One region of the Acidovorax sp. M2(2025) genome, then DNA from elsewhere that is predicted to be linked to it. Evidence: predicted binding sites of a transcription regulator. Region 1 holds the regulator's gene; each other region holds the start of a gene.
The links. Region 1 encodes FNR, which switches genes on or off when oxygen is low (the NO sensors DNR and NnrR bind a similar motif). Its sites were predicted from a motif close to TTGATNNNNATCAA; they were not measured.
Positions count from the first base shown of each region.

Region 2: ACOYR3_RS03680 (TraR/DksA family transcriptional regulator) is a predicted target of FNR. The motif match lies at 2,479-2,492, and genes of this name have one in related genera.
Region 3: cobA (uroporphyrinogen-III C-methyltransferase) is a predicted target of FNR. The motif match lies at 3,592-3,605, and genes of this name have one in related genera.
Region 4: ACOYR3_RS02335 (hemerythrin domain-containing protein) is a predicted target of FNR. The motif match lies at 4,514-4,527, and genes of this name have one in related genera.

Region 1 covers NZ_CP186262.1:2,077,017-2,084,054, forward strand. Annotated here, with positions in the region: gene ccoO (cytochrome-c oxidase, cbb3-type subunit II) at 1-178, shown strand, start outside; gene ACOYR3_RS09640 (cbb3-type cytochrome oxidase subunit 3) at 191-328, shown strand; gene ccoP (cytochrome-c oxidase, cbb3-type subunit III) at 353-1,255, shown strand; gene ccoG (cytochrome c oxidase accessory protein CcoG) at 1,419-2,864, shown strand; gene ACOYR3_RS09655 (FixH family protein) at 2,937-3,218, shown strand; gene ACOYR3_RS09660 (hypothetical protein) at 3,272-3,565, shown strand; gene fnr (fumarate/nitrate reduction transcriptional regulator Fnr) at 3,695-4,417, opposite strand; gene hemN (oxygen-independent coproporphyrinogen III oxidase) at 4,603-5,985, shown strand; gene ACOYR3_RS09675 (sulfite exporter TauE/SafE family protein) at 5,991-6,719, shown strand; gene ACOYR3_RS09680 (HD-GYP domain-containing protein) at 6,932-7,038, shown strand, end outside.
Region 2 covers NZ_CP186262.1:787,201-794,238, reverse strand. Annotated here, with positions in the region: gene ACOYR3_RS03700 (PhaM family polyhydroxyalkanoate granule multifunctional regulatory protein) at 1-403, opposite strand, end outside; gene ACOYR3_RS03695 (copper chaperone PCu(A)C) at 518-1,024, opposite strand; gene ACOYR3_RS03690 (DUF2946 family protein) at 1,265-1,636, opposite strand; gene ACOYR3_RS03685 (glutathione S-transferase) at 1,788-2,435, shown strand; gene ACOYR3_RS03680 (TraR/DksA family transcriptional regulator) at 2,548-2,919, shown strand; gene ACOYR3_RS03675 (VOC family protein) at 3,036-3,449, shown strand; gene ACOYR3_RS03670 (MarC family protein) at 3,446-4,039, shown strand; gene ACOYR3_RS03665 (Rrf2 family transcriptional regulator) at 4,075-4,626, opposite strand; gene nhaR (transcriptional activator NhaR) at 4,772-5,671, shown strand; tRNA gene ACOYR3_RS03655 (tRNA-Met) at 5,775-5,851, opposite strand; gene rplQ (50S ribosomal protein L17) at 5,874-6,263, opposite strand; gene ACOYR3_RS03645 (DNA-directed RNA polymerase subunit alpha) at 6,434-7,038, opposite strand, start outside.
Region 3 covers NZ_CP186262.1:3,180,294-3,187,331, reverse strand. Annotated here, with positions in the region: gene ACOYR3_RS14790 (cytochrome D1 domain-containing protein) at 1-788, opposite strand, end outside; gene ACOYR3_RS14785 (c-type cytochrome) at 785-1,138, opposite strand; gene ACOYR3_RS14780 (c-type cytochrome) at 1,148-1,471, opposite strand; gene ACOYR3_RS14775 (cytochrome D1 domain-containing protein) at 1,742-3,466, opposite strand; gene cobA (uroporphyrinogen-III C-methyltransferase) at 3,668-4,498, shown strand; gene ACOYR3_RS14765 (cation-translocating P-type ATPase) at 4,520-7,038, opposite strand, start outside.
Region 4 covers NZ_CP186262.1:516,695-523,732, reverse strand. Annotated here, with positions in the region: gene creC (two-component system sensor histidine kinase CreC) at 277-1,740, shown strand; gene creD (cell envelope integrity protein CreD) at 1,863-3,311, shown strand; gene ACOYR3_RS02340 (hypothetical protein) at 3,308-3,634, shown strand; gene ACOYR3_RS02335 (hemerythrin domain-containing protein) at 3,927-4,445, opposite strand; gene ACOYR3_RS02330 (hypothetical protein) at 4,620-5,201, opposite strand; gene ACOYR3_RS02325 (CsbD family protein) at 5,286-5,504, opposite strand; gene ACOYR3_RS02320 (DUF1800 domain-containing protein) at 5,856-7,038, shown strand, end outside.

The DNA of each region.
Region 1 (7,038 bases):
GCTGGAAAAGAGCCCGGTGGACGCCAGCGTGCTGCCGGCCCACATGAAGGCCCTGCGCACTGTGGGCGTGCCTTACACGGATGCGCAGATCGCGGCGTCTGTCGACGAGGTGAAGGGCAAGACCGAGCTGGAAGCCCTGGTGGCTTACCTGCAAGTGCTGGGCCGTGCGCTCAAGTAAAGGAGATTCGCCATGGATATCACCACCATGCGCATCGGCGCCACGCTGGCATCGATGGCCTGCTTTATCGGCATCTGGGTGTGGGCCTACCAGGGCCGCAACAAGAACCGCTTTGACGAAGCTGCCCAGTTGCCCTTCGAGCAAGATTGACCTTTACCAGAACGAGAACACCCCATGAGTGACTTCACTAGCAATTTCTGGTCGGTCTTTGTGACCACGCTGACCCTGGTCGGCATCATCGGCTGCGCGATCCTGCTGTGGATGGCAGGGCGCAAGAAGGTGATGGCCACGTCCGACAACACTACCGGCCACGTCTGGGACGAAGATCTGGTCGAGATGAACAACCCTCTGCCACGGTGGTGGGTGTGGCTGTTCGTCATCACCATTGTCTTCGGCCTGGGCTACCTGGCCGCCTACCCCGGCCTGGGTGCGTTCACCGGCAAGCTCAGCTGGACCCAAAAGGGCCAGTACGACGCTGAAATGGCCAAGGCCAAGACGGAACTCGAGCCCCTGTATGCCCGCTTTGCGTCGATGAAGCCGGAAGACATGGCCAGGGACCCGCAAGCCAAGGCCATCGGCGAGCGCCTGTTCATGAACAACTGCGCGCAGTGCCATGGCTCGGATGCCCGCGGCAGCAAGGGGTTTCCCAACCTGACGGACAATGACTGGCTGCATGGCGGCGCACCTGAGAAGATCCGTGAAACGATCGAGAAGGGCCGCATCGGCAACATGCCTCCCATGGTCGCGGCAGTCGGCTCTGCAGAAGATGTTCGCAACCTTGCGCACTACGTGCTGAGCCTGTCCGGCAGCCCGCACGATTCGCTGCGTGCGTCGCTGGGCAAGCCCAAGTTCGCTGCCTGCGCTGCCTGTCACGGCATGGATGGCAAGGGGAACCAGGCACTGGGCGCGCCCAACCTGACCGACGACATCTGGCTGCATGGCTGGGGTGAGGCCGCAGTGGCCGCCATGGTCAACAACGGCAAGGTGAACCAGATGCCGGCACAGGCCGAGAAGCTGACAGAGGCGCAGATCAGTGTGCTGGCGGCTTACGTGTGGGGCTTGTCGAACGTCAAGTGACGGCATTCCTCTGAGCACCAAGGCGGCGCCCGGCGCCGCCTTGGTGCTTGGAACCTGCTCACAAAACCCGTCAGGCCCCATCCTGGCATTTGCCCGACGGGTTTTGTGAGCTGGCTCTGGACTAGGAGTCGGCATTGCTAGTCTTCAAGGGATTGAGAAAACCATGAACCCCCCCAGCGAGCCAGCGCGCAAGGTCATCCCGATAGCCCCGGCGGCCCCGGACGCGTCAGCCAACACCGAGATCGTCTCCCTGTACGAGGCGCAAAAGAAGGTGTACCCCCGGTCCATCAGCGGGCTGTTTGCGCGGTGGCGCTGGGCCATGGTGTTTTTGACGCAGTTGGTCTTCTACGGCCTGCCCTGGTTTGAGTGGGGACAGCGCCAGATGGTCTTGTTCGACCTGGGCGCGCGGCGGTTCTACATCTTCGGGCTGGTGCTGTACCCGCAGGACTTCATCTACCTCACGGGCCTGCTGATCATTTCCGCGCTCTCGCTGTTCCTTTTCACGGCTGTGGCGGGGCGCCTGTGGTGCGGCTTTGCGTGCCCGCAAACGGTCTACACCGAGATCTTCATGTGGATCGAGCACAAGATCGAAGGGGATCGCAGTGCGCGGATGCGGCTGGACAATGGTCCCTGGACGTTCGAGAAGATCCGCAAGAAATTCCTCAAGCAGCTGGTCTGGATTGTGGTCGCTGCCTGGACGGGTTTCACCTTTGTGGGCTATTTCGTTCCTATCCGCCAGCTGGGCGCAGAACTGCTGGCATTGCAGGGCAGCTGGCAGATATTCTGGGTGCTGTTCTACGGTTTTGCCACCTATGGCAACGCCGGCTACATGCGCGAGCAGGTCTGCAAGTACATGTGCCCTTACGCCCGGTTCCAGAGCGCCATGTTCGACAAGGACACGCTCATCGTCAGTTATGACGTCCAGCGCGGCGAACCCCGCGGCCCTCGCAACAAAACGGTGGATTACAAGGCCAAGGGGCTTGGCGATTGCATCGACTGCACCCTGTGCGTGCAGGTCTGCCCGGTGGGTATCGACATTCGCAAAGGGCTGCAGTACGAGTGCATCGGCTGCGGGCTGTGCGTGGATGCCTGCAACACCGTGATGGACAAGATGCACTACCCCAAGGGGCTGATCCGCTTCTCGACCCAGAACGGTGTGGCCAACCGCTGGAGCCAGTCGCAAATATTCCGGCGCGTGCTGCGGCCGCGCGTACTGATCTACAGCGCGGTGCTCGCGACCCTGTGCATCGGAATGTTGGTGAGCCTGGTCAACCGCACGCCGCTGAAGGTGGACGTGGTGCGTGATCGCGCCGCACTGTCTCGCATCGTGGCGGGAGGCAAGCTGGAGAACATCTACCGTCTGCAAATCATGAATGCCACCGAAGGCCCACAGCGGTACCGCATCGCGGCGCGCGGCATCGAGGGCCTGGAGGTCGCTTCCGAGCCAGAAGTCGAGATCGGGCCTGCCGAGTCCCGCTGGGTCGCCGTGCGCCTTCAGGTGCCCTATGGCTCTGTGCCCCCAGGATCGCACGCCGTGCATTTCGACATCCAGGCCCTGGGTGCTGCAGACCACGTGTCGGAAAAGTCGGTCTTCCTGGTGCCGCGGTAGCGCACGCAGGCATACTGGTGCAAGGCGCTTGGTGCCTTGCACAGAACATTTCAATCTTGAAGGAGTGAGCCCATGTCTACCAGCACCGCACTTGGCGCTGCCGCACCCGCCACAGCACCGTGGTGGAAGTTTGGCCATGTCTGGCTGATCATTGCCGGCCCCGTCATCGTGATCATTGCCGGCTTCGTCACACTATGGCTTGCGCTGTCGCGTCCTGATCCCGTGGTGGCGGAAGACTATTACCGCCAAGGGGTGGAGATCAACAAGACGCTGTCCGAACCCAGCAAGAGCCTGGCTCCCGCCATGAAGGCCCGCAACCACGCAGCCACGCCTGTGCAGGACCAGCCTCGCTGAATTACACTGGCCTGGCGACTGGCTGCTTGTGCGTTTTTGCAGGAGACAAACCAATGTGGACGCAACGCCTGATGTGGATTGCCTGGCCCGCCTTTCTTATGGCGGCGGTGATGGAAATGCTGGTTTTTGCGCTGGTGGATCCGCAGGATCTGCACTGGTTCGGACAACCGCTGGCGCTCTCGCGGGAAGGGGTCTATACCCTGGCGTTTTTTGCGTTCTGGGGAATTGCCATGGTGTCCAGCGCGCTGACCACCCTGCTGGCGATGTCGCCTTTCGAACTCAATCGCTGCCCGGTGCCCGAGGGCGACCGTCCAGACGATTGCCGCAAAACGCCTTCCTGCCCCTGAGCGGGCGGGTGGGGTTACCGCCCCGCAGCTCCGTCAAAAAGACGGTGTGGCGCGGTGGATGCGCCTGGGATTGCAACGGCCAGTTGTGCCGCGCGATTTGGTCGCGCTGACTGCAGTGCCGCTAACGTGTCAGTGGCAGGCTTGCTGGTTGTTCACGATGCGCCTGAGCGCGTCGGTATTGAGGATGCGCACATGGCGCTGCTTGACCTCGACAGTCCCTTCTTCCACGAACTTTGAGAACGTGCGGCTCACCGTCTCCAGCTTGAGGCCCAGGTAGCTGCCGATCTCTTCCCGCGTCATGCGCAGCACTAGCTCGGACTGGGAAAAGCCACGGGCGTGCAGCCGCTGCACGAGGTTGAGAAGAAAGGCCGCCAGGCGTTCTTCGGCGCGCATGCTGCCCAGCAGCAGCATCACGCCGTGTTCGCGAACGATCTCTCGGCTCATGATCTTGTGCACGTGGTGCTGCAGGGCCGTGACCTCGCGGGAGAGTTCCTCGATGCGGTCAAACGGCATCACGCACACCTCGGCGTCTTCCAGTGCGACAGCGTCGCAGGTGTGGTGGTCATTGACAATCCCATCCAGGCCAATGATCTCGCCCGCCATCTGAAAGCCCGTCACCTGGTCGCGGCCATCTTCCGTCGCCACGCATGTCTTGAAGAAGCCTGTGCGGATCGCATAGAGCGAGGTAAACGACTCGCCGTTGCGGAACAGGGTGCCCCCGCGTTTCACCTTGCGCCGCACGGCAACCACTTCATCAATTCGCTGCAGTTGGTCCTCGCTCAATCCGACCGGCATGCACAGCTCGCGCAGGTTGCAGTTGGAGCAGGCGACTTTGATGGTGAGCGGATTCATAGACACAGGTGCTGATAAGAGTTTCGAGCATATCGTCGCGCATGCCCACGGGTGGTTCCAGAGGCCCTGGTAGCGACTGACATGCATCAAATTGTCGCTGTTCGCGTTATGTCATTGCTTGATTCAGGTCAAGGACGCTGGGTGCAGCTTACGGCACAGTGAAAAGGTACGCAAGGAATTTGCCCATGACCGCTGTTTCGCCCGACCTTCTGCGCCGTTTTGACGTGCCAGGGCCCCGCTATACCTCTTATCCAACGGCTGACCGCTTCGTGGAAGCTTTCGGACAGGACGACTACGCCCTCGCGCTGGAGCAACGGCGTCTGGGCTCCATGACGAAAGCGCTGCCGCTGTCGCTGTATGTGCACATACCGTTTTGCGAGTCGCTATGCTACTACTGCGCTTGTAACAAGATCATCACCAAACACCATGACAGGGCCGAGGTCTATCTCCGGTACCTGAGCCGCGAGGTGGATCTGCACACGGCCCGCTGCGGTACCGGCCAGGTGGTGAGCCAGCTGCACCTGGGCGGTGGCACGCCCACGTTCCTGTCGGATGATGGCCTGCGGGAACTGATGGCGATGCTCAAGCGGAGCTTCTCGCTGGCGCCCGGGGGGGAGTATTCGATCGAGGTCGATCCCCGTACCGTGGACGCGCAGCGGCTTGCCCTGCTGGCCGAGCTGGGCTTCAACCGGCTGAGTTTCGGTGTGCAGGATTTCGATCCCGAGGTGCAGAAGGCCGTGCACCGCATCCAGCCTGCCGAGCAGGTGTTCTCACTGGTCGAGTCGGCGCGGTCGCTGGGATTCGAGTCCGTCAACGTCGATCTGATCTACGGCTTGCCGCGCCAGACCCCCGAGTCGTTTGACCGCACGCTGGCCCAGGTCGCGCAACTGCGTCCGGACCGCATCGCCCTGTATGCCTACGCCCATCTGCCGGAGCGCTTCAAGCCCCAGCGGCGCATCGTCTCCGCCGAGCTGCCCACTGCCGCGGGGAAGGTCTCCATGCTGTCCCGCTCGCTGGATGCTTTCATGGACGCGGGCTACGTTTATGTGGGAATGGACCACTTTGCGCTGCCGGAAGATGCGCTGGCTGTTGCCAAGCGGCAGGGCCGCCTGCACCGCAACTTCCAGGGGTACAGCACCCAGCCCGACTGCGATCTGATCGGGTTGGGCGTGTCGGCCATCGGCCGGGTCGGCGCCACCTACAGCCAGAATGCCAAGACGCTCGACGAGTATTACGACCTGCTCAACCAAGGGCGCCTCCCCGTGGTTCGCGGACTGGCGCTCACCCGCGATGATCTGGTGCGGCGTGCGGTCATCATGGCATTGATGTGCCAGGGCGAGTTGCTGTTCGAACCCATGGAACAGGCGTGGCTCATCGATTTCCGCAGCTACTTCGGCCCCGAGCTGACGCAGTTGGAAACCATGGCCGAACAGGGGCTGGTGGCCATGCGCCCTGATGGGATCGAGGTGACGGCCATGGGCTGGTTCTTTGTGCGGGGGATCGCCATGGTGTTTGACCGCTATCTGCAGGCCGACCGCAACCGCGCCCGTTTTTCCCGCATCATCTGAGCCCCATGAACGCTACGACTGCCACCACCGCCCTGCTGATGGGACTCGTGGGCGGGTCCCACTGCCTGGCCATGTGTTCCGCACCCTGTGGTGCGTTGGTCGGGCAGGGCGGTGGGCATGCGTCCAGTGGGGAGGTGGGGGAGCAGCCCATCCAGTGGGTACCGCAGGGCGGCGTGGTCCGCCGCGGCATTGCGTTTCACCTGGGCCGCCTGGCGGGGTACGGCGCTGCTGGTGGGCTCGCGGCCCTGGCCATGGACAGCCTGGCGTGGCTGACGCAGCAGACGGTGGCATTGCGCCCGGCGTGGACGCTGTTGCACGTGGCGGTCATGGCGTGGGGGTTGATGATGATGATCCAGGCCCGCCAACCGCAGTGGGTGGAGCAGGCCGGGCGTTCGGTATGGAGCCGGGTCCGGCCCTGGGTGCGCGCACCCGGCGGCGTGCTCGCGGCAGGGTTCCTGTGGGCCTTGATGCCCTGCGGGCTGCTGTATTCGGCGCTGCTCGTGGCCGCCCTGAGCGGCGGAGCGCTGGAGGGGGCGCTGACCATGGCGCTGTTTGGCGTTGGCAGCGGCGTCTGGCTCGTGGGCGGCCCGTGGGTCTGGGGAAAGCTCAAGGCGCGCCTCAATGCCTCTCGCGCCGATTGGGGAACCCGTGTGGCGGGTGGCTTGCTCTGCGCCGTGGCGGGTTGGGCGCTGTGGATGGATTTGATCTACAAGCCCTCCCTCTGGTGTCGGTAGTCAGCTTGCTGCAAGGCCCCCACGGCCGCACCGAAGCCCCCGCCTTCCTGTGAAATCCGGCCCCGTGGCGCAGCGCACCCGGCATGGCGCCCGCAGGGTCTGTTGCCGGGTTGCCTCAGGCGTGGCGAGTTGCTCTGGTGCCGACGTTGAAGTGGCGATAATGTGTGTAACTATTGGTGGCAGAAGCGTCGCCATGTTTCACACGCACGGACGTGAACTCCTCCATCCTCATTGACATCAGCCAACTGCGGGTCGGCATGTACATCCAGCTCGACGTGGGCTGGATGCACCATCCGTTTCCTGTCAGCAGTTTCCGCAT
Region 2 (7,038 bases), 1.3 Mb from region 1:
GGGCGGCGGCGCCGGCCACGGCGTCGGCGGCGCCGCTCACCGTGTCGGCGGCCTTCTGCACACCGCTCATCACGGTATCGGCCGTCTTGAGCTTGAAGGCGTTGGCCACGTCGCCCATGCTGAAGTTCATGCCCTTGAGCGTGGCCAACGTCATCTTCTGCACTTCCAGCGCCTGGATGGTGGCGGCCAGCGCCCGCGAGTTCTGCTCCAGCCAGAACTGCACGGCCTTGAGTTCCTCGATGCGTTTTTCCAGCTCTTCGACGTTGATCGTCGGCGCCACCCAGTTGGAGAGATTGGGCAACTGCGGGATGCTGCTGGTCGCCCCCTTGGCCAGGTTTTGCAGAAAGTCGAACCCGGGGACGAACTTGCCGAAACCGAAGGCGCTGGATGTGTTGTCACTCATGGCCGCTCCAGGAGGTGGTCTGTGGTGGGGGCACAGCTTACTCCAACCCGCGCGGCCACGGCAGGTGGCGTCAGCCTTTGCACGGGCGGTTGGCGCCCCTGCGCGAGACTTTTTTCAGTGCTTGTGGCCGTTCATCATCATGCCGCCGGGCGCGGGGGAACCTGCCGGCGGCGTGGCCGCCACGGGCACCGCCAGGCTCAGGCTGCTTTCGCTGCCCTTGGCGTCCTGGAACACCAGCGTCAGCGGCACGGTGGTGCCGCCGGCCAGCGGGGCCTTGAGGTCCATCAGCATGACGTGATAGCCGCCGGGCTTGAGCTCCACCGCCTTCCCGGCGGGCAGCTCCAGCGACGGCACGGCGCGCATCTTCATCACGTCGCCTTCCATTTTCATTTCATGCACTTCGGTCACGCCGGCCGCAGGCGATTCGGCACGCACCAGGCGCGCCCCGTCCTTGGCGGTCAGGCGCATGAACGCGCCGGTGGCCTTCTGGCCCTGCACGCTGGCGCGGGCCCAGGCGCCGTCGACGGTGACCGGGGCGGCGGTCTGGGCCTGCACGGGCAGGGCCGCCAGGGCCGTCACAAAGGCGCAGGCAAGGGTGGCGGAGTGGATCAGTTTTTTCATGGTGAAGGGTCCTTTGGGTCGAGGAGGTATGTCGCAAGAATGGGAGCGAAGCGCCATATCGGTAATATTCGGCGCTAGCGCTTATGTAGAAAGCGCAAACAGCTATAAATTTTATAGCATTTTACAAAGCCGGCGAGGCGGTCTTTTCCGTTTTGGGTGCTCAAGGCTCCTGGGGGCACGGGCCGCGCAGAGCTCCAGAAGCCCCGCCGGGCAGCCTGCAGCGCCGCCAGGAAGGGCGCCTCAGACGGCCCGCGGCGGCCCGCGGGGCGGCAGTGGCGCAGCGGCACGGACCGCAAAGGGGGCCGCGGGAAACGGGCGCACAGCGTGCGCAGCAGGGCGCACGCCGGACTCCAGCGCCCGCGCCGCCGGCGGCGGCGCGCCGACCGAGGCACACAGCGGACAGTCCAGCGTATGGCCCGGCACCTGCTGGGCGCCCTCTTCCGCCTTCACCACCAGCTTGAACGCCCCTGCGCCGGAGCAGATCAGCTCCAGGGCCTGCGGACGGACCATCGGCGACGCCACGGCCGCCCCCAGGGTCAGCACAAACCACGCTAGCACCAGCCGGGTGAACCAGCGGCAGCTGCGAAGGGTTTGCGCAAGAGGGGCGGCCATGGGCTGTTGATTGTAGGCGGCGGCCTTCGCCAGGGCGCCCCCGCCCGCCCACTCCATGACGCAGGTCATGTGCGCGACGCCCGGTGCGGTGCCCGCCGCCTACGATGGCGCCCTTCCCCCACCTTCCAACCAAGAGCCTTCAGGAGACACCATGCTGACGCTTTGCGGATTTTCAGCCAGCAACTACTACAACAAGGTCAAGCTCGCCCTGCTCGAAAAGGGCGTGCCTTTTACCGAAGAGCTTGCCTGGGTCGGCGAGACCGATCGCTCGGCCAGCCCCTTGGGCAAGGTGCCTTACCTGCGCACGCCGCAGGGGCCGCTGTGCGAATCGGCCGTGATGGCCGACTACCTGGAGGCCGCCTACCCCGCGCAGCCGCTGGTGCCCGCCGACCCCTTTGCCGCCGCCAAGGTCCGCGAGCTGGTCACGTTCCTGGAACTGCACCTGGAGCTGGTCGCCCGCAATCTCTATCCCCAGGCCTTCTTTGGCGGCAGCGTGAGCGAATCCGCCCGCGAGAAGGTCGGCCGGCAGCTTGAGAAGAACATCGCGGCATTTGCCCAGCTGGCCCGGTTCAGCCCCTTTGTGGCCGGCAACAGCTTCACCCTGGCCGACTGCGCCGCCATCGTGCACCTGCCGCTGGTCAGCTCGGCTACCAAGATCGTCTACGGACGCGACTTCCTGGCCGACCTGCCCGTGCGCGACTACCTGGCCCGGATGGGCGAGCGCCCCCACGTGCAGCGCGTGAACGCCGACCGCAAGACCAACACCGCCGAAATGCTGTCCCGCCCGCCCAAGCACTGAACGGCCTGCCCCGGCCGCGACGGGCGTGCGGCGGCAAGAAGGCTTGACTTCCGTCAACGCCCGGCAGCACCCACGGGCGCACCATAGGCCTATTGCACCTTTGGAGACACCCATGGATTCCACCCAAGCCGCCCCGTTCCGCCAACAACTCCTCGCGCAGCGCGCTGCGCTGCTTGCCCAGTTGGCCGAACAGCGTGGAGGCGCCATCGGGCGCGCCGAGGCGGCCGCCAACCATTTCGCGCCCTCCGGGGATCCCCGGGCGCAGCAGGCCACCGAACGGGAACTGGAGTTCGCCATCGACGAGCATGAAACGGCGCACCTGACCGCCGTCGTGGCTGCGCTGGAGCGCATCGAAGCCGGCACCTACGGCGAGTGCGTCGACTGCGGCGCAGACATCCCGGCCGCCCGGCTGCAGGCCACGCCGGAAGCCGCACGCTGCGTGCCGTGCCAGCAGCAGACGGAACAGCACCACCGCGCCGCCTGAGCCCGCGCCGCGCACACCCAGCCCTTGCGCCGCCGCGGCGCTGGGCGCCGGGCACCGGCAGCGGGCGCGGGCCGCGGGCCCTGGCGCCGCAACGGGGCTGCTATCCTCGGCAGCCTATGCGCAGCCTTTTTCACTTGGCCTTTCATGTGACCGACCTGGACGCCGCCCGGCGCTTCTATGGCGGCGTGCTCGGGTGCCGCGAAGGCCGCAGCACCGACACCTGGGTGGATTTCGATTTTTTCGGCCACCAGATCTCGCTGCACCTGGGCCGGCCGTTTGAAACCACCCTGACCGGCCGCGTGGGCGACCACCTGGTCCCGATGCCGCACCTGGGCGCCATCCTGGAACTGCCGGACTGGCAAGCCCTGGCGGCGCGTCTGCAGGCTGCGGGCACGGCCTTCGTGATGGAACCGCAGGTGCGCTTCGCCGGGCAACCCGGGGAGCAGTGGACGATGTTCTTCCGCGACCCGAGCGGCAACCCGCTGGAAATCAAGGGCTTCCGCTCGCTGGACACGGTCTACGCCCGATGAGCTACACCTTCGCGTCGGCGACGATCCTGCTGCTGCTCATCACCGATCCGCTGGGCAACATTCCCATCTTTGCCAACGCCTTGCGCGGCGTGGCGCCGGAGCGGCGGGCCCGCGTCATCGTGCGCGAGGTGCTCATCGCCTTCGCGCTGCTCCTGGCGTTCCTGTTCTTTGGCGCCCAGTTCCTGCAGGTCATGAACCTGAGCGACCTCTCGCTGCAGATTGCGGGCGCCGTGGTACTGTTCCTGATCGCGCTGCGGATGATCTTTCCGGCCGCCGCCGGCCCCGAGACGGAGCCGCCCGGCGAACCGCTCATCGTGCCGCTGGCCATCCCGGCCCTGGCCGGTCCTTCCGCCCTGGCCACCGTGATGCTGCTCGTGGCGCAGGCGCCCGAACGGCGCCTGGAATGGGTGGGGGCGCTGTGCGTCACCATGGCCGTGTGCGCCGTGGTCCTGCTGCTGGCCGAGCGCATCCAGCGGCTCGTCGGCGAGCGCGTGGTCATGGCGTTTGAGCGCCTGATGGGACTGATCCTGGTGGCCATCGCGGTGGAGATGCTGATCCGCGGCATCAAGCAACTGGCCCACCAGCTGTAGCGAACGCCTGGCCGCTTCCGGCCACAGGCGCGCGCTCAGCGCCGCTGCAGCAGCGGCACCGCTCCCAGGGCAAAGACGGAGTTTGGCACTCCCACCCGCGCCATCAGCGGCCGGGGCTTCGCCGGGAGCTTCTTGGAGGCGGCGGCCGGTGCAGCGGGAATCTCCTCCACCGCTACCCCTTTGGACAGCTGCTGCTCCACCAGGCTCTGGAGCGTGACCGACTGCAGGTACTCCATCACGCGCGCGTTGAAGCTGGTCCACAGCTCTCCGGTCATCGAGCGCACACGCGCCGCCTGGCCGGATTCCAGGCTCTGCAAGTCATCGGCCTTGAGGCTCTCGACGGCCAGGATGATGTCCGCCACCGAAATCTGCTCCGGGCTGCGGGCCAGCGTGTAGCCGCCGCCGGGGCCGCGCGTGCTGTCCACCAGCCCGGCGCGGCGCAGGCCGCTGAACAGCTGCTCCAGGTAGGACAGCGAGGTGCCCTGGCGCGTGCTGATGGTCGACAAGGCCACGGGCCGCGCCTTCTGGCGCAGCGCCAGATCGGTCATGGCCGACACGGCCAGTTGTCCTCGGGTCGTAATCCGCATGGTGCTACTCCTTATGGCAATGGCGGCCCGTTCCCGGTGCAGGCCGCATCGGCGGGCCGCCATGGACCAATGTAGAGCGTTTGACACTTCGCGTATATTCGCTTTATCGTTCTCAATACCCCTATTTTTCTCGAAGTATTACTGTGTGAACTTCAAGCACCTGCGCTACTTCTGGACCGTGGCCAAGGCCGGTGGCGTCATGCGCGCCAGCGAGCAGCTGCACACCACACCCCAGACGCTGTCCGGCCAGATCCGCCAGCTGGAGGAGTGGCTGGGCCACGATCTTTTTCGCAAGCGCGGGCGGGGGCTGGAGCTCACCAGCGAGGGCCGCATCGCGCTGGGCTATGCCGACCAGATCTTCGCCCTGGGGGATGAGCTGGAGGGCGCCATCCGCCTGGCCCGCAGCCAGGAGCGGCCGCTGGAGTTCCGGGTCGGTGTCGCGGACTCCCTTGCGAAGTCCGTCGTGTACCACTTGCTGGAGCCGGCGCTCGGCATGCCGCAGCAGGTGCACATGACCTGCCAGGAAGGCAAGTTTCCGGAGCTGATCGCCCAGCTGAGCCTGCACCGGCTGGACCTGGTGCTGGCCGACGAGCCCGTCTCCCGGAAGATCGGCGTCAAGGCCTTCAACCACCCCCTGGGCACCAGCAGCCTGAGCTTCCTGTGCGCCCCGGCCTTGAAAGCCCAGCTCCAGGGCACGTTCCCGGAATGCCTGCACGCGGCCCCCATGCTCATCCAGGGCCCCATGTCGTCCGTGCGGCAGCAGCTCGACCATTGGCTCAACCGGTACCGCCTGCAGCCGCGCATCGTGGGAGAGTTTGACGACAGCGCGCTGATGAACGCCTTCGGCCGGGAAGGCCGGGGCGTCTTCACGGCCCCTACCGTGCTGGAAGCCGAAACCACCGCCCAGTTCGGCGTTGAAGTCATTGGCCGCACGGCGGAACTGGTGGAAGAGTTCTTCGCCATATCCGTGGAACGCAGGATCACCCACCCCTGCGTGGCCGCCATCACCCGGGCCGCCCGCGGAGCGCTGTTTGCCGCGGAGTAGCAGGCACAGCACGCCCCCAGCACAGCGCACCGGCCCGCTGCGCGCAAAAACAAAAAAGCCCACTGAAAAGTGGGCTCCTTGCGCAGCGCTTGCTGCGGGTATTTGGTTGCGCGAGAAGGATTTGAACCTCCGACCTTTGGGTTATGAGCCCAACGAGCTACCAGACTGCTCCATCGCGCGGCAAGAAATAAATTATACCCTATTATTCTGCGGCTGCCGAATTATTTTCACCTTCGGCACGGTCCACCAGTTCCACCAGGGCCATGGGCGCATTGTCACCCACGCGGAAGCCCATCTTCAGGATGCGGGTGTAGCCGCCGGGACGGGTCTTGAAACGGGGGCCCAGGTCGCTGAACAGCTTGGTCACGCTGTCACGGTCGCGCAGGCGGTTGAAGGCCAGGCGGCGGTTTGCCAGGGAGTCTTCCTTGGCCAGGGTGATCATGGGCTCGATCACGCGGCGCAGTTCCTTGGCCTTGGGAACAGTGGTCTTGATGACTTCGTGCTCGATGAGCGAGTTCATCATGTTCTGCAGCATCGCGAGGCGGTGCGAGCTGGTGCGGTTGAGTTTGCGGAGGCCGTGTCCGTGGCGCATGGTGCTTTCCTTCTACTGTCTATGTAATTAAATCGGGCAGCCGTATCAGGTACTTCCCGACGCACGGTTCCCTTGGGCATCGCGCCCCGGGGAACAAAAAGTCCCCCTTGCGGGGGACTTGGAAACCGGACTCCCCATTTCTGGGAAGCCCGCGATTATAGAGCGCGCGCTTAGCGCTTGTCCAGGCCGGCGGGCGGCCAGTTCTCGAGCTTCATGCCCAGCGTGAGGCCACGCGAAGCGAGCACTTCCTTGATTTCGTTGAGCGACTTGCGGCCCAGGTTGGGGGTCTTGAGCAGCTCGTTCTCGGTGCGCTGGATCAGGTCGCCGATATAGTAGATGTTCTCGGCCTTCAGGCAGTTGGCGGAACGCACGGTCAGTTCCAGCTCGTCCACAGGACGCAGCAGGATCGGATCGAACGTGGGGCTGCCGCGCGGGCCGGCCGGCGCGTCGAAGGCGGCCAGCTCGCCGCCTTCCAGCTGGGCGAACACCGCCAGCTGCTCCACCAGGATCTTGGCGGAAGCACGCACGGCGTCTTCTGCCGTGATGGCACCGTTGGTCTCGATTTCAACTACGAGCTTGTCCAGGTCGGTGCGCTGCTCCACGCGGGCACTTTCCACCGTGTAGCTCACGCGCTTGACGGGCGAGAACGAGGCGTCCAGAACGATGCGGCCAATCGACTTGGTCGATTCGTCCGCGTAGCGGCGCATGCTGCCCGGCACATAGCCACGGCCCTTCTCCACCTTGATCTGCATGTCCAGCTTGCCACCAGCGGACA
Region 3 (7,038 bases), 1.1 Mb from region 1:
ACGGCCCAGCCGCGCAGGTGCGGCATCTTGAAGACGGGCAGGGGCTGCTGGCCGCGGCCATAGCCTGCCAGGATGCGGCGCGCCACCGGCTGCTGGGCCCAGGTGTCCACCAGCGCCAGGCCGTCTTCTCCGAACAGGCCGGCGATGTAGTGGCGCCCGTCGGGGGTGACCAGCGCGTCATAGGGCTGGCGGCCGATGCCGTCGATGCGGGTCACGCGCGGCCGGTCGGGGTCGGTGCAGTCGGCAATGCAGATCGCGTCGGCATCGAACAGGCTGTAGATGAAGCGCCGCCCTGGCAGGTCGGCCAGGCCCACCACGCGCGAGCGCTGGCCGTCGGCCGTCAACGCAGGGATGTCTGCCCGCAACGCGAGGGTGGCGGCGTCAAACACCTTCACGCCGCCGGGCGTGTAGTTCTGCGCGGCCACCAGCGTGCCGTCGGCGCTGATGGCGCCGCCAATGGAGTTGCCCGCCTGCTGCTCCCGCGCGGTGATGCGCCGGGTCAGCAGGTCGATGCGCGTGAGCGCGCCGTCGCGGCCAAACACGTAGGCGTGGCGGCCATCGCGCGAGAACACCAGCGAGGCATGCGACAGATCGCCCAGCCCGCCGATGCGGGCCAGGACGGAGCGGTGCGTGGTGTTGACCAGCAGCACCGCGCCGGTGGCCCGTTCCACGACCAGGCCCAGGTCGCCCGTGCCCATGGGGGGGGATTCGGGCGGCTGCAACGTGGCGCAGCCGCTGGCCAGCAGCGGAAGTGCCGCCAGGCCGAGGAGAAGGGGACGTCGTTTCATGGCGAGGTGCGTGGAGGCCACGGAGGGAAGCCGGCGGCCAGCTGCTCGGCAATCCACAGCGCCTCGGCTTCGGTGACAAACGAGCGCCAGGGCGGCATGGGCGTGCCTGGGCGGCCGTGAAAAATGGTGGCGGCCATGGATGGGACGGGTTTGTCCGCCAGGGCCGCAGGCGTGAGGGGCGGGCCCAGCCCGCCGGTGAGGTGCATGCCGTGGCACGAGCCGCAGTCCTGCCGCACCATGCGCACCAGCTCGCGCTGGCGCTCGGGCGGCGCAGCCGGAGCCTGGGCCTGCGCCAGGGTCCCGGCACAGGCCAGGGCGCCCAGCAGGCCGGTCAGTGCGGCGGTGTGCACGGCACGCCTCTAAGACTTCAGGATGAACTCGACCGCGGCTTTGAGGTCGGCGTCGTCGATCTTGTCCGGCCCGTTGGGCGACATCGGTATCGGCCCGAACGCGCCGGAGCCGCCCTTGCGCACCTTGTCGACCAGCTGCGCCGTCACGTCCTTGCCCTTGTACTTGGCCGCGATGTCCTTGAACGCAGGCCCGACCAGCTTCTTGTCCTTGGAATGGCAGGCCATGCAGCCCGCCTTGTTCATGGCTTCTTCGGGAGAGGCCGCGTTGGCAGCACCGGCGCAAAGCGCCAGGGCTGCAGCAAGGGCCAGAGGCCCTGTCAGATGGTGTCTCATCGTTTTCTCCTGTTCCTGTAATGGGAGGTTTTGCCTTCGCGCTGTTGGTGCGGCGTTTACATCCCGTTCACGCTGAGCCTGTCGAAGCGCGGCGCAGGGCTTCGGCAAGCTCAGCCCGAACGGTTCGTTTGGTTCAAAGACGCTGATTCCATGGCCTCCGGCCTAAGCGCCCGCGCTGCCTGAGACCAGCAGCCGCCGGGGAACTGGCTCTGCCAGGCCCCTGGCGGCGTCCCCCTGGGGGGAAGGCGCCGCAGGCGACTCAGGGGGGCATCAATAGATGTCATGCTGGGTGTTGTAGACGTTGAAGTGCCCCGTGGGTGTGATCAGGCGCGGGTCCTTGATCACGGCCTTGAGCTTCAGCGTCTTGTCGTCCACGATCACGAGCGCGCTCTCCTTGTTCTTGGCGCTCCACACCGAGAACCAGACCTCATCGCCAGCCTTGTTGAACTCCGGCTGCACCACGCGCTTGGCGCCGTCGTCCTTCAGGCCCGCCCACTCCGCCACGGGCAAGGTCACGAAGCCCTTGTCCAGGTTCTTGATGTCGTAGACCACGATGGACTGCGAGATCTTCGGATCCGGATTGAGCGGCGCGTCCGAGTACAGGTGCGTGCTCTTGGGGTGGCTCTTGATGAAGAGCGCGCCCCCGCCGGGGCCGGCGAGCTTGGCGACTTCCTTGAAGGCGTACTGCTTGTGCTTCTTGGGGTCGGTGCCGATGAGCGAGATGGTCTCGTCGCCCAGGTGGCCGGTGGCCCACACGGGACCGTATTTGGGGTGCAGGAAGTTGGCGCCGCGGCCGGGGTGGGGGATCTTGCCCACTTCGGTGATGGCCGCGAGCTTGCCCTCCTTGGCGTCGATGGCGGCGATCTTGTTGCTGTTGTTGGCGGCCACCATGAAGTAGCGCTTGCTCGAATCCCAGCCGCCGTCATGCAGGAAGGGCGCGGAGCCGATCTCGGTGACCTTGAGCGCGTCGATGTTGGAGTAGTCCACCATCAGCGTCTTGCCGGTCTCCTTCACGTTCACCACGAACTCGGGCTTGAAGTGCGAGGCCACGATGGAGGCCACGCGCGGCTCGGGGTGGTATTCCTGCGTGCCCACCACCATGCCGCGGGTGCTCACGATCTTCCTGGGCTCCAGCGTGTCGCCGTCCATGATGGTGTACTGGGGCGGCCAGTAGCTGCCCGCGATGGCCAGCTTGTCCTCATAGCCCTTGAACTTGGAGGTGTCCACCGAACGGGCTTCCAGGCCCACGCGGATCTCGGCCACGTTGTCGGGCTTTTCCATCCACAGGTCGATCATGTTGATCTTGGCGTCGCGGCCGATCACGAACAGGTAGCGGCCCGAGGCCGACAGCCGCGAGATGTGCACCGCGTAGCCGGTCTTGACGATGTTGATGATCTGCTTGGTGTCGCCGTCGATCAGCGCCACCTCGCCGGTGTCGCGCAGCGTGGTCGAGAAGATGTTCTCGATGTTGTAGTTGTTGAGCTTCTTCTTGGGGCGGTCCTTGGGCTCGACGATGACCTTCCAGGTCTTCTTCATGTCGGCCATTCCGAATTCGGGCGGCGTTGGCGGCTCGTGCTGGATGTAGCGGGCCATCAGGTCCACTTCCTGCTCGTTCATCTCGCCGGAAGTGAGCCAGTTGGGCATGCCCGCGGGCGAGCCGTAGGAGATGAACACCTTCAGGTAGTCCGTGCCCTTGGCGGTGGTGATGTCCGGCGTGAGCGGCTTGCCCGTAGCGCCCTTGCGCAGCACGCCGTGGCAGCCCGCGCAGCGCTCGAAGTAGGTCTGGCGCGCCTTCTCGAACTCGGCCGCCGTCATCGGCGGGGCCTTGGGGTTGTTGCTCTGGTGCATGGGCTCGTTCACCAGAGGGGAGCCGCCGGCCTGGTAGTTCATTTCGGGTTGCGAGACTCCCTTGCCTGCCTGTGCCATCGCCGTGGCCGCAGCCATTGCGAGGGCTGCCAGGGCCAGGTGCTGGACGGTCTTGATTGCTTTCATCATCGGTCCTCTGCGTCATGGGCAGCGAATGGTTGGCGGTGGATGCGGCTGCGCCCTCCGACCCGCGCCACGGCTGTCCTTCGTGACTGCGGGTGCGGCAATGGTCCTGCGGGCGGTGCGGGCTGTCCTTGAACTGGTTCAAGGACGCGCCGCCCGGCCTGTTCCACCATGGGCCTACCCCACAACCACCCGCGAGCCCCCTGCATGAGCTTCATGGACGACCCCCAATGGCTGAAGACGCCCGCGCCCGGCGGGACCGGGAACCCGGCGGTGCCGCCGGGCCGCGTGACGCTGGTCGGCGCCGGCCCAGGCGATCCCGACTTGCTGACGGTGAAGGCCGCGCGCGCGTTGCGCGAGGCCAGCCTGGTGCTGTACGACCACCTGGTGGGCGAAGCGGTGCTGGCCCTGGTGCCGGACAGCGCGGAGCGCATCTATGTGGGCAAGGAATCCTCGCGCCACACGCTGCCGCAGGAGGACATCATTGCGCTGATGTGCCGGCTGGCGGGCAGCGGGCGGCCGCTGGTGCGCCTGAAGGGCGGCGACTGCTACATCTTCGGGCGCGGCGGGGAAGAGGTGCAGGCGCTGGCCCGTGCGGGCATTCCCTTCGACGTGGTGCCGGGCATCACCGCCGCCCAGGCGGCGGGCGCGTGTGCGGGCATTCCCCTCACGCACCGGGACCACGCCGGCACCCTGGTGCTGGCCACGGGCCACCTGCGCGGGGACGACGACACGGCGCTGGACTGGCCGCTGCTTGCGCGCACCCGCCAGACGGTGGTCTTCTACATGGGCGTGGCCACGCTACCCACCATCTGCGCGCAACTGGCCGCGCACGGCCTGCCGCCGGAAACGCCGGCGGCCATCGTCGAACGCGCCTCGCTGCCCGGCCAGCGCACCCTCACCGGCACGGTCGCGTCGCTGCCGGGGCTGGCCGTCCGCCATGGCGTGAAGGCGCCAGCCCTGATCATTGTGGGCGGGGTGGTGGCCTTGCAGCCGGAACTTGCCCAGGGCGGGGTGCTCGGCGCCCGCCATCGCTGAGATGGCCGGGCGCTGCCCCGCTCAGGCGTCCAGCGCCGGGTCGGCCGACGTCTGCCCGCTGCGCCCGCGCCGCCAGGCCTTTTCAATCTCCACGACCACCAGCACCACCAGGGCCGCGCCGATGCACAGCGCCAGTTCGCCCAGGCTCAGCGGTTCGGTGCGGAAGATGGGGTTGAGCCAGGGCACGTAGATGGTCGCCATCTGCAGGGTAAAGGTGAGCAGCACCGCGCCCAGCAGCGGGCGGTTGCTCAGCAGCCCGAGCCGCCAGATGGGTTCGGATTCGGACCGGATGGCGATCACATGCGCCATCTGCGCCAGCGTGAGCACGGTGAACACCATGGTCTGCCAGTGCGCGTGCCCGGTGTGCAGCGCCCAGGCCTGCACGGCCAGGCACAGCCCGCCGATCAGCAGGCCCACACCCAGGATGTGCTGCCACATGCCGTGGGCAAACAGGCTCTCGCGCGGCGCCCGGGGCGGGCGCCGCATGATGCCGCGCTCGGCCGGCTCGGCCGCCAGCGCCAGGCCCGGAAGCCCGTCGGTGACGAGGTTGACCCACAGGATGTGGATGGGCAGCAGGGGAATCGGCAGCATCAGCAGCGGCGCGAGGAAGATGGTCCAGATCTCGCCCGAGTTGCCGGTCATGGCGTAGCGCACGAACTTGCGGATGTTGTCGTAGATCCGGCGGCCCTCGCGCACCGCCGCGACGATGGTGGCGAAATTGTCGTCCAGCAGCACCAGGCTCGATGCTTCGCGCGCCACGTCGGTGCCGCCCTGGCCCATGGCCACGCCGATGTCGGCGCGTTTGAGGGCCGGGGCATCGTTCACGCCGTCGCCCGTCATCGCCACGAAGTGGCCCCGGGCCTGCAGCGCCTCGACAATGCGGATCTTCTGCGCCGGGTCCACGCGGGCGTAGACCCGCACCTGCTCCACCTTGGCCTGCAGCGCGGCGTCGTCCAGCGTGGCCAGTTCGGCGCCGGTGAGCACGGGCGCGTCGCTCGTGCCAACAATGCCCAGGCGGTGCGCAATGGCGCGGGCCGTGGCCGGGTGGTCGCCGGTGATCATCACGGGGGTGATGCCGGCGCTCAGGCAGTCGCGCACTGCCACCTGCGCCTCGGCACGCGGCGGGTCGATGAGGGCGATGAGGCCCAGCAGCTCCAGCTGGTTTTCCACCGCGTCGATGTCGTTGGTGTCCGGCAGCCGGTCGTGGCTGCGGCGGGCCAGCGCCAGCACCCGCAAGCCCTGGGCTGCGAGCTGCTGGGCCACGGCCAGGACCTTGCCCGCATCCAGTGCCGCGGTGCCCTCGGGCGTCCAGTGCGCGGTACAGCGGGGAAGCACGGACTCGGGCGCGCCCTTGGTGTAGGCCACAAAGCCGGGCGCGCTGCGGTGGAACGTGGTCATGCGCTTGCGGTCGGAGTCAAACGGCTGCTCCTGCACGCGGGGGCAAAGCGCGTCCAGCTCTGCCTTGTCCAGGCCGCCCGCGTGCGCGGCCAGCGCCAGCGCGGTTTCGGTGGGGTCGCCCAGCCAGTGGGCGCCGGGTGCGCCGCCATCGTCCTGCGGCTGCAGCGTGGCGTCGTTGCACAGCGCAGCGGCGCGCAGGGCCTCGGCATGGGCCGGCCCGGGCAGGGAATCGCCGGGCACCCAGCGCACGCCGTGGGCCACCAGCAGTTCGGCGTGCATGCGGTTCTGCGTGAGGGTGCCGGTCTTGTCCGAGCAGATGGTCGTGACGGAGCCCAGCGTCTCCACCGACGGCAGGCGCCGCACCAGCGCTTGCACGGCCACCATGCGGCGCGCGCCCAGCGCCAGCAGCACCGTGACCACGGCGGGCAGGGCCTCGGGGATTGCCGCCACGGCCAGGCTGATGGCCGTTAGGGCCATCAGCAGCGGCGCCTCCCCGCGCAACACGCCCACCACGAAGATCACGGCGCAAATGCCCAGCACCGCCAGCGCCAGCCGCTTGCCGAAGGCAGCCAGGCGCCGCTGCAGCGGCGTACTGCGGTCGGCCGTGTCCAGCAGGGTGGCGACCTTGCCCAGTTCGGTGCGCATGCCGGTGGCCACCACCACGCCCCGGCCGCGGCCATGGGTGGCCGTGGTGCCCTTGAAGGCCATGTTGGTGCGGTCGCCCAGCGCGCCCACCTCCTCGGTCGTCAGGGCCTCGGTCTGCTTGGCCACGGTGACGGATTCGCCCGTGAGGGCCGACTCATCCACCTGCAGCTGCGCGATGTCCACCAGCCGCAGGTCGGCCGGCACCTGATTGCCGGCCTCCAGCAGCACGATGTCGCCGGGCACCAGCACGCTGGCCGGCACCACCTGCAGGGCGCCGTTGCGCAGCACGGTGGCGTGGGCGGAGGCCAGCTGGCGCAGCGCTGCCATGGCCTGGTCGGCGCGCCAGGCCTGCGCAAAGCCGATGGCGGCATTGAGCACCACGATGACCAGGATGACCAGCGTGTCGGTCCACTCGCCCACCAGTCCGGAAATGGCGGCGGCGCCCAGCAGCACGAGCACCATGAAGTCCTTGAACTGGTCGGCCAGCAGGTGCGGCC
Region 4 (7,038 bases), 1.6 Mb from region 1:
CAGTGGGAAATGAATGCCCACGCCACTTCGCGGGCAGTTCGGAACCGAGACTAGGCGGCAGGCCCCCCATAGCCACAGGGCCAGGCGCGGACCGCGGGCCCCTTGCGGGCGCCCCGGCCTGTTTCCGGGAGAAACCGTTGCACCGTTCCAACTTCCGGCGGCCCCCGCCGCAGGGCCGCACCGGACGGGGTTGCACCTGCGTGCGCACCAAGGCCCGACGCGCACGCCGCCCCTGGGGCTGCTGCGGCTATATTGCTGAAGAGAGTCCCCAGCCCCATGCGCCTCGGTATCCGCCTGCTGTTCGCCTTCTTCCTCATCAACGGCATCGCCGCGTTCTTTGTGCTGCGCGTGTTCATGGCCGAGATCAAGCCCAGCGTGCGCGAGGTGATGGAGGACATGATGGTGGACACCGCCAACATCCTGGCCGAGCTGGCCAGCGAGGACCTGGCCAGCGGGCGGCTGGCGGCGGATGCCGGCAACAGCAGCGCCAGCCCGTTTGCGCAGCATGTGCGCCGCTATGCCACGCGGCCCATCGATGCCGCCATCTGGGGGGTTTCCAAGCAGTCCCTCGACTATCGGATCTACGTGACCGACACCACCGGGCGCGTGCTGTTCGACTCCGAAAACCGCGCCGTGGGCGCCGACTATTCGCGCTGGCGCGACGTGGCGCGCACGCTGCGCGGCGAGTACGGCGCGCGCTCCACCCGCGATGTGCAGGAGGACGACACCAGCGGCGTGATGCACGTGGCCGCGCCCATCTATGTGCAGGACCGGATCGCGGGCGTGCTCACGGTGGCCAAGCCCACGCGCACGGTGCAGCGCTTCATCGACCGCGCCGAGCGCAAGGTGTTCATGGGCGGGCTGCTGCTGCTGGCACTGTCGGCCGCCGTGGGCGTGGCCGTGACGCTGTGGATGGTATGGAACGTGCGGCGCCTGCGCGACTACGCCCTGAGCGTGCAGGGCCCGGCCGACGGCGAGGCGCTCGACCCTGCCTCGCCGCCCGCGCCAGCCCTGGCCGTGCCGCAGGTGCCCGGTGAACTGGGCGACCTGGCCCGCGCCATGGACCGCATGCGCGCGCGGCTGGAGGGGCGCGACTACATCGAGGGCTACGTGCGCGCCCTCACGCACGAGCTCAAGAGCCCCGTGGCCGCCATCCGCGGCGCGGGCGAGCTGCTGCAGGACGACCTGCCCGCCACCGACCGCGCCGAGTTCGCCCACCAGGTAGTGCAGCAAAGCGAGCGGCTGCAGCGCATCATCGACCGGCTGCTGGAGCTGTCCAAGCTGGAGCAGCGCCACCATGCCGAGGGCCGCGCCCCCGTGGCGCTGCAGGACTGCGCCGCGGCAGCCCTCGCCCAGACGCGCGCCCGCGCCGCCCAGCGCGGCATCACGCTGGCGTTGTCAGGCGCAGGCGCCAGCGGCCCGTGGGAGGCCGAGCTGGTCACGCTGGCCCTGACCAACCTGCTGGACAACGCCATCGACTTCGCCCCCGAAGGCAGCACCGTTCGGGTGGAGCTGGCCGGCACCACCGTGGCCGTGCAGGACGGCGGCCCCGGCGTGCCCGACTACGCGCTGCCGCGCCTGGGCGAGCGCTTCTTCACCACGGCGCGGCCGGGCGGCGAACGCAGCGGATCGGGCCTGGGGCTGGCCATCGTCCGGCGCGTGATGGCGCTGCATGGCGGCCAGATGGCGGTGCGCAACACGGCGCCCGGCCTGCGGGTGGAGCTGGCGTTTCCCGGCTGAGCCCCCGGACGGCCTCAGACCTGCCCGCCCGGCGCCACTTCACGCCCGCCTCACAAACTTCATAGCGCCCTCACACCCGGGGCCAACACTCGCCTCCCCAACATGCACTTGTGGAGGATCTCTTGTTCAAACACCCCCTGTTCACCAAGCTGGCCGCGCTGGGCGCGGTCGTCCTGCTCCTGATGGTCGGCCTGTCGATGATCGAGGGCGTCGTGCGCGACCGGCAGCGCTACCGCAGCCTCACCGCCCAGAGCGTGGCCGACAGCCTGGCCGGCCCGCAGACCCTGATGGGCCCCCTGATCCACAGCGCCTGCGTGGAAAGCTGGGACGAAGAGACCGGCAAGGGCGACGAGCGCCGCATGGTGGAGCGCCGCCGCGAGTTCCGCCTGACGGCCATGCCCGAGCAGCTCAAGATCAGCACCGGCGCAGCCATGGAGGAGCGCGCACGCGGCCTGCACAAGGTGAACACCTACACCCTCAAGGCCCAGGTCGCGGCGCAGTGGGGCTCGCTGGCCGGGCTGGTGCCCCAAAGCACCCTGAAGAATTCGCGCATGCACTGCGGTGCCCCCATCGTGATGATGGCCGTGGGGGACGCTCGCGGCATCCGCACGGCGCAGTTCACGCTGGGTCCGCAGGCGCTGGCGCTCAAGCCCGGCACCTTCCACCCGGCCTACAGCCGGGGCCTGCACGCCGTGCTGCCCGAGTCGGTGCGCGGCAAGGCCGACGGCCTGGCCGCCACGCTGGACCTGGAGCTGGTGGGCACCGAGCGCCTGGCCATCGTGCCGCTGGGCGGCAACACCGAGGTGCTGATGACCAGCGGCTGGCCCCACCCCTCGTTTGCGGGGCGCTTCCTGCCGTCCGAGCGCGAGGTCAAGAAGACCGGGTTTGCGGCCACCTGGCGCCTGTCGTCGCTGGCCACCACGGCGCAGGCAGACATTGCCGAGGGCAAGCCCGTCTGCGCGGGCGGCCTGGACAACGATCCGCGGAGCCCCGAATACGGCACGGGCAGCGCCTCGCAAGGCGGCCCCTGCGCCGACAGCTTCAGCGTGGCGTTTGTGGACCCGGTGAACCCCTATTCGCTCAGCGACCGCGCCACCAAGTACGGAGTGCTGTTCATTGCGCTCACCTTCGTGGCCGTGGGCCTCTTCGAGTTGATGAAGAAACTCCGCGTCCACCCCGTGCAGTACCTGCTGGTGGGCAGCGCGCTGTGCAGCTTCTTCCTGCTGCTGGTGAGCCTGTCGGAGCACCTGCCGTTCGGCACCTCGTACGCCGTGGCCGCCAGCGCCTGCGTGCTGCTGCTGGCCTACTACGCCAGCCACATGCTGGGCGGCCTGACACGCGGCATTCCGCTGGGCGCGGGCATCGCGGTGCTGTACGGCCTGCTGTACCTGCTGCTGCAGCTGGAGCAGACGGCGCTGGTGGTCGGCTCCATCGCACTCTTCCTGGTGCTCGCCGCCGTCATGGTGCTCACGCGCAATGTGAACTGGTACGGGGTGTCGTCCCAGGGCGGCACGCCCCGGCGGCCGGGCGCGCCCGCCACGCCGCCCGCCGCCCGCCCGGAGGCCGCATGAGCGCCGCCGAGGCTCCATCGCTGGGGGCCCAGGCCTGGGCCCGGCACCTGGCAGGCCCCGCCCCGCAGCCGTCCGCGGCGGGCCTGACGGTGGCGGAAGCCGCACGGGTGCAACGCTACCGCGACCAGTTGGCGGCCGCCCTGCAGCGGCGGGACCGGGGCGCGCTGCACAGCGCCAAGCAGCAGGTGCTGGACGCGGCGTTCCGCCCCCGTGATCCGCACGCCGAGCCCGGCCCCGACTCGCCCGCCCTGCGCCGCGCGCTGCGCGACCTGTGCTGGCGCATGGCGGCCCTGCTGCTGCCACGCCGCCCGCTGGGCGACTGACGGCCACAGGCAACGACCATAAAAATACCTGATTAGTTACTTGTCTCAGATGCCACTCCATCCGTTCGGGCTGAGCCCGTCGAAGCCAGGGCTTGCAGCGTGCGTGCAAGGCTTCGACAGGCTCAGCCCGAACGGGTGGGGAAGAGGAAGCGTCTGAGGTAGGTTGCTAATCAGATAAAAATTGCACCCTGCGCTTGCTGGACAAGCGCAGGGTGCTATTAATAATCTAGCAAACCCGGGATGCTGCCCCGGCAGGCAAGCCGGTGACAGTGCCCCGGCCGCGCGGGCCAGCTCAGGCCGCCGCGGCTTCCTCGCGGGCCACGCTGGCGGGTCGGTCCTCGTCGGAGCAGCTGGCGCCGCCGCAGCCGTGGATCAGCTCGCCGGGCAGGGCATCGGGCGCATGCACGATGCCCGTGGCAGGATCAAAGCCCACGCGGCGCACGTGCAGGGCGAGGGCGGCGTCCATGCTCTGGGCGTGCTGGGGAAACCACAGGGCCAGTTCGCTGGCCATGATGCGCAGCGGCTTCAGGTCGCCCTGCTCGGCCCGCGCCGTGCCTTCGCGCATGACCTGCAGCACCACCTTGTGCTGCATGCTGTGGCAGTTGCCCGAGGCAAAGCGGGTGGAGGCCATCCACGCATCCTCCTGCGCGAAGTGGTGGTCCGTGTGGTCCACCAGGGCGCGCCAGGCGGGCAGCAGGGCGGCGTCATCCGCACGGTCCACCGCGGCCAGCAGGTCCACGAATTCCTGGTGGATGTCGTCCATCACCGGCAGGTCCAGGGCCAGTGCATCCGACCATTCGAGTTGAGCCATGGGCATCCCTTCGCGACAGCGAGACAAAAAACAGGGGGCGAGCTTAGGGCGGACGTTCTTCGCGCGTATTGACCCAGGTCAGCTCCCGCCGTGGCGGCGCGCCTGAGGGCGGGCGCAAAAAAGCCCCGCACGGGGCGGGGCGTGGCAGTTGCCGGGGCCGCACTGCGGCCGGGATCAGCTCTTGCCGTACATGCGCTTCATGTCGTCCACGCACTTGGACTTGGCGTCGCCCGACATGGCGTCGCAACGCTCCTTGGCGGCCTTGTAGGCGGCGTCGTTCTTCTCGGCGCTGGCGTCCTTGCGGGCCTCTGCCACGTCGGCGCTCTTGGCGGCGGCGCTGTCGGCGGGCTTGGCCTGGGCCTCGGCCACCTTGGCGTCTTCCTTGGCCTTCACGCGGGCAGCCTTGGCGTCCTTCACGCAGACGTCCTTGTCATTGCCCTTGAGGTCGTCGCACTTTTCCTTGGCCACGTCATAGGCGGCGTCGGCCTTGGCGTCTGCCACCTTGCGGGTGGCCTTGGCGCTGGGCTTGTGCTGGGCATCCAGCTCGGCCTTGGCCACGTCTTCGGCGCCCTTGGCCTCCTTCATGCAGACGTCCTTGGCGTTGTCCTTCAGGCCATCGCATTTTTGCTTGGCGGCCTTGTAGTCGGCGGAAATGCGGTCCTTGCCCGCCTTGTAGTCGGCATCGGTCATGGCCAGAGCAGAGGTGGCCAGCAGGCCGGCGGCGACAGAAGCCATCAGGGTGCGTGTGAATTGCATGGTGTTCTCCTCGGTGTACGAAATTACGAGTCCATCAGGGGTCCGCGCGGGCGGCGGGATCGCTGCGCCCGGCGGGGCCGCGTCTCAGTCGTTGAAGCGGAAGTCGGGGTGGCGGGCCTGCCAGTCGCGGAGCTGCTTTTCCGCTTCGTCGCGTGCAATGCCCTGGCGCTCTTGCAGCTTGCCCAGGAACTGTTCGCGCTTGCCGTCGATGACATCAAGGTCGTCGTTGGTGAGCTTGCCCCACTGCTCGATCATTTTTCCTTTGAACTGCTTCCAGTTGCCTTGGATGGTGTCTTCATTCATGGTGTGCATCCTCGAAAGTTTTCGCGCCAGCCATCCACCCGGAATGCGTGGAACAGGTGCTTGATGCGATGGGATGAACTCTAGAAACGGAGGGCGGCGCGGGCCGTAGTCCGGCCTGCGTTGCGCACGTCAGCACACGCCTACGGCGCGTGCCAGACAGACCGGCGCCCCCCTTTTCTCCCTGCCCAGTCCACAAATGTTGCAATTCCCCATCACCCCGCCAGCGTTACACCTGGCCTCTCCCTGAGAGTGGTTTCATTTGGTAACGTTTGTATTTCCGTAGGGGGATTTGCTGTGGTGAAGTGCGAAACGCGCCTCCCGACGGCGCCCTTTTTTCGATTCCCACGAGCCATGCAAACTACCCACGAGGAACCGCTCGCCGCGCCCGCGGCAGCCGCGGAATCTCCCGCCCCATCGTCTCCTTCCCAGCACGGGGCCATGCGCCCGGCCCCTGCCATCGTGCGCCCGGTGGCAGCCGGGGTGGCCGCCGCTGTCTCGCTGGCGGCCTGCGGCGGCGGGGGCGGCGACAGCCCTTCCACCGGCCCGGGCACGGGCGTCTCCCAGTCCGGCGCAGTGGGCACCTACCCGGCGCCCCAGACGGACCAGGAAGCGGCCCGCTTCCTGCTGCAGGCGCAGTTCTCCGCCTCGCCGGCCGAGATTGCGGCGCTGCGCTCCACCACGTATGCCGACTGGCTGGAAGCCCAGTTCAATGCGCCCCTGTCCCAGAGCGGATGGCAGTGGCTCAACGAGCATGGCTATGCCGACGTCAACAAGGACACCGGGTTCTACGACAACAGCTACCCCGGCGACTACATGATCTGGCACCAGCTGCTGCAGTCGCCGGACGGCCTGCGCAAGCGGGTGGCGCTGGCGCTGTCGGAGATCTGCGTGGTGTCGCTCTCGGGGCTGGACTTCAACTGGCGCAGCCACGCCATCGCCTGGTACTGGGACCAGCTCGTGTTCCAGGCCTTCGGCAACTACCGCAACCTGCTGCAGGACGTGACGCTGAACGCGGCCATGGGGTTCTACCTGAACACCCGCGGCAACCAGAAGGAAAACCCCGCCACCGGGCGCCAGCCCGATGAGAACTACGCGCGGGAGATCATGCAGCTCATGTCCATCGGGCTGGTGCTGCTCAACCCCGACGGCACGCCCCAGCGCGACGGGTCGGGCAAGCCCATCGACAGCTACAGCCAGAGCGACGTGACCAACCTCGCGCGGGTGTTCACCGGCTACGACTACGACCAGTCGCAGAACACGCCCACCACCGTGCCGGGCACGAACCGCACGGTCTCCAGCACCACGTTCACCCGGCTGCCCATGGTGCTGACCGAGTCGCGCCACTCCGCGCTGGCCGCCAGCTTCCTGGGCACCACCATCCCGGCGGGCACGCCAGGCGCAGAGGCCCTGCGCATCGCGCTGGACACGCTGTTCAACCACCCCAACGTGGGGCCGTTCATCGGCAAGCAGCTCATCCAGCGCCTGGTCACCAGCAACCCGTCGCCCGGCTATGTGGCGCGGGTGTCGGCCGCCT